One region of the Janibacter sp. UYMM211 genome, then DNA from elsewhere that is predicted to be linked to it. Evidence: predicted binding sites of a transcription regulator. Region 1 holds the regulator's gene; the other holds the start of a gene.
The links. The regulator LexA, encoded in region 1, represses DNA repair genes until DNA is damaged. The targets are predictions, from matches to a motif close to TCGAACANNTGTTCGA.

Region 1 (4,204 bases):
ACGGGTGCTGGGCTTGCCGGCGGTCTCGGTCATGGTCCCTCTCTCGGTGGTGCGGGTCTGCAGGTGGTGCTGCTCATGTGGTGCTGTGTGGTGCGGGCGGCGTGCAAGGGAAGACCTCGCATCAAGCGTGTCACCGGGTACCGACAGCCCGATCGCGTGCCGGTACCCGGGGGTCTAGGGGGCGTCCTGCGCGAGAGCGGTGTGCTCGGCGCGCAGCAGGGTGATGGCGGCCTCGAAGTCCTCGAGCGAGTCGAAGGCCTGGTAGACGCTCGCGAAGCGCAGGTAGGCGACCTCGTCGAGCTCGCGCAGCGGGCCGAGGATCGCCATCCCGATCTCGTGGGCGTCGATCTCGGCGCTGCCCTGCGCCCGCACGGCCTCCTCGACGCGCTGGGCGAGCAGGGCCAGCTGGTCCTCGGTGACCGGTCGGCCCTGGCAGGCCTTGCGGACGCCGACGAGGACCTTGGCCCGGCTGAAGGGCTCCGCCGCCCCCGAGCGCTTCGTCACGCTCAGGCTCGCGCTCTCGAGCGTGGTGAAGCGCCGGTTGCACTCGGGGCACTGCCGACGACGACGGATCGAGGACCCGTCGTCAGCCGTGCGCGAGTCGATGACGCGAGAGTCGGTGTGACGGCAGAAGGGGCAGTGCACGATGCTCTCCTCTCGGGCACGGTGGCACAGGTCGGGCACCGGCTGACTTGCACGAGGCGGGTCGCCGGCTGTGGACCGGGGTGTGGATCAGGGCGGTTCTGCTGTGGACATCTGTCGACAACCGGTGGACAACATCGTCGTACATGTGCACTACATGTGGACGAATGACATCGGTGTAACCACTAGATGTAGTGCCATTTCATCACGCCCACCACCACGCACGCAAGACCCGGCAAGCCCCCGGGCGAGAAGGCCCGGGATACCGGGCGACACGCCGGTGCGAGGCCCTGTCGACAGCCGGCGGGGACAGCACGACGGCCGCACCCGGTGGAGGTGCGGCCGTCGCTATCGCCCGGGTCGGGTCGAGGGACCCGGGTGGTCTGGTGATCCGTCGTGACGGTCAGCGCGTCGGGATGACGAGCTCCTGGCCGGCGTGGACGAAGGGGGTGCTCAGCGCGTTCTCCGAGCGGATGGCCGAGACGGCCGCGCTCGTGGGCACGCCGGGCATCTGGCGGGCGGCGACGTCGCTGAGGGTCTGCCCCTGCTCGACGGTGACGGTCGTGGCCGCCGCGGCCTCGCCGCCCGCGGTCGCGATGCCGGTGCCGAGCGCGAGCAGCGCCGCGACGGCGATCGTCGTGAGCGCGAGGCGACCCCGACGGGTCACCCGCAGCTCGGTGGGGACGTCGGTCCCCGTCGGCACGGACACGAGGTGGCGCTCGGCCCGGCGCGGGTCGCGCAGCGCCGAGGGCCGGGCAGCGTGCTGCGGGGCCTGGACGGTGAGTGCGCTCATGGTCTCCTCCTGGTCGTCTGGTCGAACCGGTGTTCGACGAGGCGTCTGCACGATGTCTAGCACAGGTGTTCGAGCGAGAACAAGACACGCTCGAACATGTGTTTGATCTAGACCGGGCCGAGCACTACCGTCGGCCACACGGGAGAGACAACCAGCGAGCACCGACAACGCTGTCCTCCCCCGCAGGAGCAGGCCACCAGCCGCCCCCTCACGGGTCGCGGCGCGAGCGAGACAGCGAGGGGCGCGATGAGCGAGGACAACATCCGCACGTTGCCGGTGCGGGACAACGGCGAGGGGCTGACCGCCCGGCAGGTCAAGGTCCTCGAGGTGATCCGCAGCGCGGTCGCGACGCGGGGCTACCCGCCGAGCCTGCGCGAGATCGGCGACGCGGTCGGGCTGACGAGCCCGAGCTCGGTGGCCCACCAGCTGACCGCGCTCGAGCGCAAGGGCTACCTGCGCCGTGACCCCAACCGGCCCCGCGCCATCGAGGTCGTCTCGCCCGAGGCGCCCCGCTCCCCCGAGGGCGACGCGCAGACCCACGACATCGCCGGCTACCGCGGTGGCGCCAGCCCCCACGACCCCGACGCGACGGGCAGCGGCGACGCCCACCCCGCCGCCACGTACGTGCCGGTGCTCGGCCAGATCGCCGCGGGCGTGCCGATCGTCGCCGAGGAGAGCGTCGAGGAGGTCTTCCCGCTGCCGAAGCAGGTCGTCGGCGAGGGCTCCCTCTTCCTCCTGCGCGTCGTCGGCGACTCGATGATCGAGGCCGCGATCTGCGACGGCGACTGGGTCGTCGTGCGCCAGCAGCCGACGGCCGACAACGGCGACATCGTCGCGGCGATGCTCGACGACGAGGCGACGGTCAAGACCTTCAAGCGACGTGACGGCAAGGTGTGGCTGCTCCCCCACAACCCCGCCTTCGAGCCGATCGACGGCGACCACGCGACGATCCTCGGCAAGGTCACCGCGGTCCTGCGCCGCATCTGAGCCTGGCGCGCCGCCCCGGCCGGACGGGCCCGCCCCTGCACGGGGCGGGCCCGTCCAGCGTGGCGGGGCGGTCAGCCGACCTGTGCGCTGGCGCGGACCAGCGCGTCCAGGCTCGTGTCGAGCGAGCCGTCGACCCGGTGGGTCGCGAGGTCGTCACCGCGCGTGCGTCCCCTCGTGATGATGACGACCGGCGTGCCGAGCTTGGCGGCCCGCCGCACGAAGCGCAGGCCGGACATCACCTGCAGGCTCGACCCGAGCACGAGCAGGCTCGGCGCCGCCTCCGTGAGCGCGAAGCAGTGCTCGACGAGCGGCTTGTCGACCGAGCCGCCGAAGAAGACGACGTCGGGCTTGAGCATGTCCGACCCGCACACGAGGCAGAGCGGCGCCTCGAAGGTCTCGACCTCGACCTCCTCGAGGCGCACGTCGCCGTCGGGTCGGATCTCGTCGCTGTCCGCGTCGAAGCCGGGGTTGCGCTGCGCCATCCGCTCGTCGAGCGCGGCCCGGGCCTCCCGGGCGCCGCACGCGAGGCAGACCACCTCGGCCAGGCTCCCGTGCAGCTCGACGACACCGGTGCTGCCGGCCGCCTGGTGCAGGCCGTCGACGTTCTGGGTGATGACGGCGCCGACCTGACCGCGCTCCTGCAGGTGCGTGACGAGCTCGTGGGCGCGGTTGGGCAGGGCTGCGCTGAAGCGGCGCCACCCCACGTAGCTGCGCGCCCAGTAGCGCCGCCGGGCGGCGCTGCTGCCGATGAACTCCGACAGGTGCATCGGCGTCACCCGGCGCGTGCCGTCCGGACCGCGGTAGTCGGGGATCCCCGAGTCGGTCGACATCCCCGCGCCGGTGAGGGCCAGCGCCGGCCCGCGGCTCAGCACGTCGGCGATCTCGCGGAAGGTCTCGGGGGTGCTCACCGCACCAGTATCCGCCCCCCGCGGCCGCGGGCGTCGCGCGAGGACCTGACCGTCCCCTGCGGGGCGTCCGCCCAGGTCAGAGCCCGAGATACCACCCCGAAGGCTGTAGTGCGCTCGCGGCCCCCGCTCGCCGGAGGTCACTAGCGTCCACAAGGTCAGGCAGGCCGGCAGCGTCGCCAGCGCCCGGGTCTGCGCCCGTTGCACCACTCACCGAAGAGGGGACTGCAGATGACCGCAGGACCGTACGACCAGGACCGCTCGACCCCGGGCAGCGCAGGCGCCGGCACGGCGTCCGTCGCCAAGGACGAGGCCGCCTCCGTCGCCGGAGACGCCCGGGAGGGCACCCAGCAGGTCGCCGCGACCGCGAAGGACGAGGCCCAGCACGTCGCCCAGGAGACCCAGCAGCAGATCCGCGACCTCTACCACCAGGTGCGCTCCGAGCTGAGCAGCCAGGGGTCGGACCAGCAGAGCCGAGCTGCGGGCGGGTTGCGCACCCTCGCCGACGACCTCGGCGGGATGGCCGATCACGCCGACTCCGGCGTCGGCGGCGACCTCGCCCGACAGGCGGCTCAGCGCACCCGCACCGCGGCGGACTGGCTCGAGGCCCGCGAGCCCGGTGACGTCGTCGCCGAGCTCACGAGCTACGCACGCCGCCGCCCGGGCGCCTTCCTCGCCGGCGCGGCCGTCCTCGGCCTCGTCGCGGGTCGCCTCACCCGTGGGGTGGTCGCCGAGAAGCAGGACGACACCACGCCGCAGGACGAGGGCACACCCTTCGCCCGGCGGCACGCAGAGGCTCCGGTGCAGGCGCCGCCCGTGGCCCCGCCGCCGACCCCGCACGTTGCCACGGGTCCCCCGCCGCCCGTCTCTCCCCCCG
Region 2 (4,204 bases), on a different contig from region 1:
GCCCTGGCGGTCGCGGCCTTCCTCGCCCCTCCCGCCCCGGTGCACCTCGCCCGACCTGGCACCGACGTGCGACCGGCCCCCGCGCCCCGCGCGCTGCCGACCGCCCGGCTCGTCGAGCTCGCGCAGGAGATCAGCCGCAGGGGCCCGCCGTCGGGCCTCGCCGACTCCTTCGCCTGACCCCCGCCTCCGGCGAGGGGTCCTCGGCGACACCTGCCGTGCCCTGCATGGACGGCCGGTCTCGCCACCCGCGCACCGCGACGGCCTCTCGTCGCGCGAGCGCTCCCCCTTCGTCATCGCGCCGACCCGGAAGCCCGGGCGGCGACGCACCAGGAAGCGACCCCCCATGTCGACGACCACGTCGAGCACGACCTCCCCCACCCCTCCCCCGCCGCCGGGCCGAGACCGGACCACCCGCGGATGGCCGCCGCAGCTGCTCCTGCGGCTGCACTTCTACGCCGGGCTGCTCGTCGGCCCCTTCGTCCTCGTCGCCGCGCTCACCGGCGCGGTCTACGCGCTGACGCCGAGCATCGAGCGGGTCGTCTACGCCGAGCAGCTGAGCACCGTCGGCACCGGCGTGCACCGACCCCTGTCCGAGCAGGTGGCGACGGCCCAGGCGTACACGGGCGGCGAGCGCGTCGCCGCCGCGCGCCCCGCCCCCGACGCCGGGTCGACGACGCGGGTGATGTTCGACGCCCCCGGTCTCGGCGAGAGCGAGAGCCGGGCGATCTTCGTCGACCCGTACACGAACGCCGTGCGCGGCGACCTCACCGTCTACGGCACGAGCGGCGCGCTGCCCGTGCGCACCTGGGTCGACCAGCTGCACCGCGGGCTCCACCTCGGCGAGCGCGGGCGGCTCTACAGCGAGCTCGCCGCCTCGTGGCTGTGGGTCGTCGCCCTCGCCGGTCTCGGGCTGTGGCTGCGCCGGCTGCGGCGCACCCGGCGGCTGCGCGAGATGCTCCTGCCCCCGCGCGGGCGCGCCGGCTACCGGCGCACCCGTGACCGGCACGCCGCGGTCGGCGCGTGGGTGCTCGTCGGGGCGCTCGGGCTCTCCGCGACCGGCATCACGTGGTCGCAGCTCGCCGGCGAGCGGGTCACCGACCTCCGGGCGCAGCTGGGCTGGTCAGCACCGGCCCTCGACACCGAGCTGTCGGGCGGGACGGCCGCAGCGGGTGCGCACCACGCGGGCCACCACGGCGGCGGGTCCGGCGAGGCCCCGCGCGTCGCACCGGTGAGCTTCGACGCGGTCCTCGGGGCGGCCCGGCAGGCGGGCATCGACGCCGGCCAGGTCGAGGTCTCCGCCCCGGCGGCGGAGGGCAGCGCATGGGTGGTCCGCGAGATCCGGGCCGCCTACGCCACCGAGGTCGACACCGTCGCCGTCGACGGCGACACCCTCGAGGTGACCGACCGGGTGACCTTCGCCGAGCACCCCTTCGTCGCCAAGCTCGCGCGCTGGGGCATCGACCTGCACATCGGTGCGCTCTTCGGCGTCGCCAACCAGGTGGTCCTCTTCGTCCTCGCGTGCGGCATCGCGGCGAGCGTCGTGTGGGGCTACGCGATGTGGTGGCGACGGGGGACCATCCGGCCCGGACGGGTCGGCGGACGCGCCCCGGCGCGCGGCGCTCTCGCCCGGGCCCCGTGGTGGGGGCTCGTGGGCGTCGCGGCGGTGGCCGTCGTCATCGGCCTGGCCCTGCCGCTCGTCGGGATCTCGCTGCTCGTCTTCGTGCTCGTCGACGCCGGGCGGGGCCTGCTCGCCCGGCGACGAGAGGTCGGCGCGGCCGCAGGCTGAGTCCCTCCCCCTTCGCACGGCTCGGTCCGGTGAGCGCGGATCGCCGCTACGTCATCGGCGTGACGGCGATTCGTGCTCACTCGATGGAGGCCAGATGTGCCGACGCTCAGTCGAGGAGGAGGACCGCGCCGGCCACGGCGACGAGCGCACCGGCGGTGCGCACGTGGTCGGCGCGGGCCAGCCGGCGCAGCAGACGCGCACGCTCCTGCTCGTCGGGCCCCCGGCCCAGACGACCGTGGGTCGGGGCCGCGACGAGCGCCGTCGTGACGACCGCGACGAGCGTCCCGGCAGCCGCGAGCCAGCCCGCCGCGACGGCCGGGTGGGCGACGAGCTGCCACGCGACGACGAGGACGAGCGGCGGGTAGATCACGGCGACGACCGGGGTGATCCGGCGCGAGTGGGCGGCGTGAGCACCGGCCCACCGCTCGTGCCCGACCTCGGCGAGCGCCGGGTAGACGACGCGGTCGACCGTCAGCTGGAAGCCGAGGTGCGCACCGGCGAGCAGCACGAGCCACGGGGTCGGCTCGAGCAGGCTCATCGGGGCGTCCGCAGGGGCATGGCTGGAGGCTATCCGGCCGCTCGGCGCACGGGGTGGACGCGAGGTTGACCACGCCAGTCGAACAGGTGTTCGATGACGTCATGCCCGAGATCGACATCGCCGCCCTGAGAGACCGGGTGCGTGCGATGGAGCGTACGACGAGCACCCGAGAGCCGCTCTCGCGCTCCGCGGTCGTCGACGCGCTCGTCCCCGGCGGGCTCGTCGCGGGCTGCACCTACGCGGTGCACGGCTCGCACACCCTGCTCCTCAGCCTCCTCGCCGGCGGCTCGGCGCAGGGCCGCTGGTGCGGGCTCGTCGGGCTGCCCGACCTCGGCGTCGAGTCGGCCCGCGGGCTGGGTCTCGACCTCGAGCGCACCCTCGCCGTGCCCTCCCCCGGCGAGACCTGGGTCGAGACGACCGCGACCCTCGTCGAGGCCCTCCCCCTCGTCGCCGTCCGCCCGCCGCACACCCCGTCGCGCGCTGACGTCACCCGGCTCTCCGCCCGGCTGCGTGCCCGCTCCGCCGCCCTCGTCGTCCTGCTCGACGACGCCCCCGGCGAGCAGACCCGCTGGCCCGGGGTCGAGGCGAGCGTGCGCGTGCTCTCGCAGTCGTGGACCGGTCTGGCCGACGGCCGCGGCCGGCTGCTCGGCCGCGAGCTCGTCGCCGAGGTCCGCCCGCGCAGCGCCCCCGTCCGCCAGGTGGCGCTCGTCCAGCGGCCCGACGGCCTCGTCGGCCTGCCGGGCGCGAGCGACGACGCCGACCGGCGCGACCGGCGCGGGCTGCTCGAGGCGGCCAGCTGATGGCCCGCGCCGCCGTCCGCACCGGCACGACCGCGCTCGCCGCCGGCGGCCGACGGCTCGTCCTGTGGTGCCCCGACTGGCCGGTCCGCGCGGCCGTCTGGGACGCGGGCGAGGGCTCCCCCCTTCGCCTGAGCGAGCCGATCGGCCTCGTGGCGAAGGGGGAGATCCACGCCTGCTCCGCCGCGGCCCGCGGGCTCGGCGTGCGGCGCGGGCTGCGCGTGCGCGAGGCCCAGTCGCGCTGCCCCGAGCTGCTCACCCTCACCCACGACCCGGGCGCCGACGAGCGGCTCTTCGCCAGCCTGCTGCCCGACCTCGAGGAGGTCGTCGCCGGGGTCGAGGTCGTCCGTCCGGGCACGGCAACCCTCGTCGTCGACGGCCCGGCCCGCTTCCACGGCGGCGAGGTGCCGGTCGGGGCGCTGCTGTGCGAGCGCCTCGTCGGGCGCGGCGTCGAGGACGTGCGGGCCGGTGTCGCCGACACCGTCTTCGCCGCCGAGCAGGTCGCCCGCGTCACCGACGCCCAGGACTGCGCGGCGCTGCCCGGCGAGCAGACCGCCGACTTCCTCGCGCCGCTGCCCGTCACCGCCCTCGGCGAGCCCGATCTCGCCGACCTGTGGCGCCGTCTCGGGCTGCGCACCCTCGGCGACCTCGCCCTGCTCGACGAGGCCGACGTGCGGGCCCGCTTCGGCGAGCGCGGGGTGCGCTGCCACCGCACGGCGCGGGGTCTCGAGGACGCGACCTTCCTGCCCCGACGGCCACCGGCGACCCACGAGGAGAGCGCGCACTTCGAGCACGCGCTGCGGCGCGCCGAGCAGGTCGTCACCGGTGCCGGCGCGGCCGCGCAGCGGCTCGTCGACTCCCTCGAGCGCGAGCACCTCGTGTGCACCGCGGTGTGGGTCGAGGTCGTCACCGACTCCGGGCGCACGCTCCAGCGACGCTGGGCCCATCCCCGGTTCTTCGACGCCGCGGCGCTGCTCGACCGGCTCGCGTGGACCCTCGACGCCGAGGCCCCCGGCGCCCCGGTGAGCGAGGTGCGTCTCGTGCCCAACGAGACCGCCGACGTCACCGCCGTCGCCGACGGGC

Region 2: the regulator LexA is predicted to act here: its motif matches at 2,403-2,418, upstream of imuA' (DnaE2-dependent mutagenesis accessory factor ImuA').

What each region holds. Positions count from the first base shown of each region.
Region 1 is NZ_JBEPOY010000001.1:279,299-283,502, forward strand. Features, by position in the region: gene ABIB53_RS01245 (vitamin B12-dependent ribonucleotide reductase) at 1-33, opposite strand, end outside; gene nrdR (transcriptional regulator NrdR) at 175-645, opposite strand; gene ABIB53_RS01255 (LysM peptidoglycan-binding domain-containing protein) at 1,046-1,435, opposite strand; gene lexA (transcriptional repressor LexA) at 1,682-2,422, shown strand; gene ABIB53_RS01265 (NAD-dependent protein deacetylase) at 2,494-3,330, opposite strand; gene ABIB53_RS01270 (hypothetical protein) at 3,559-4,204, shown strand, end outside.
Region 2 is NZ_JBEPOY010000002.1:610,858-615,061, reverse strand. Features, by position in the region: gene ABIB53_RS08055 (hypothetical protein) at 1-177, shown strand, start outside; gene ABIB53_RS08050 (PepSY-associated TM helix domain-containing protein) at 344-1,786, shown strand; gene ABIB53_RS08045 (hypothetical protein) at 1,893-2,324, opposite strand; gene imuA' (DnaE2-dependent mutagenesis accessory factor ImuA') at 2,426-3,124, shown strand; gene ABIB53_RS08035 (DNA polymerase Y family protein) at 3,124-4,204, shown strand, end outside.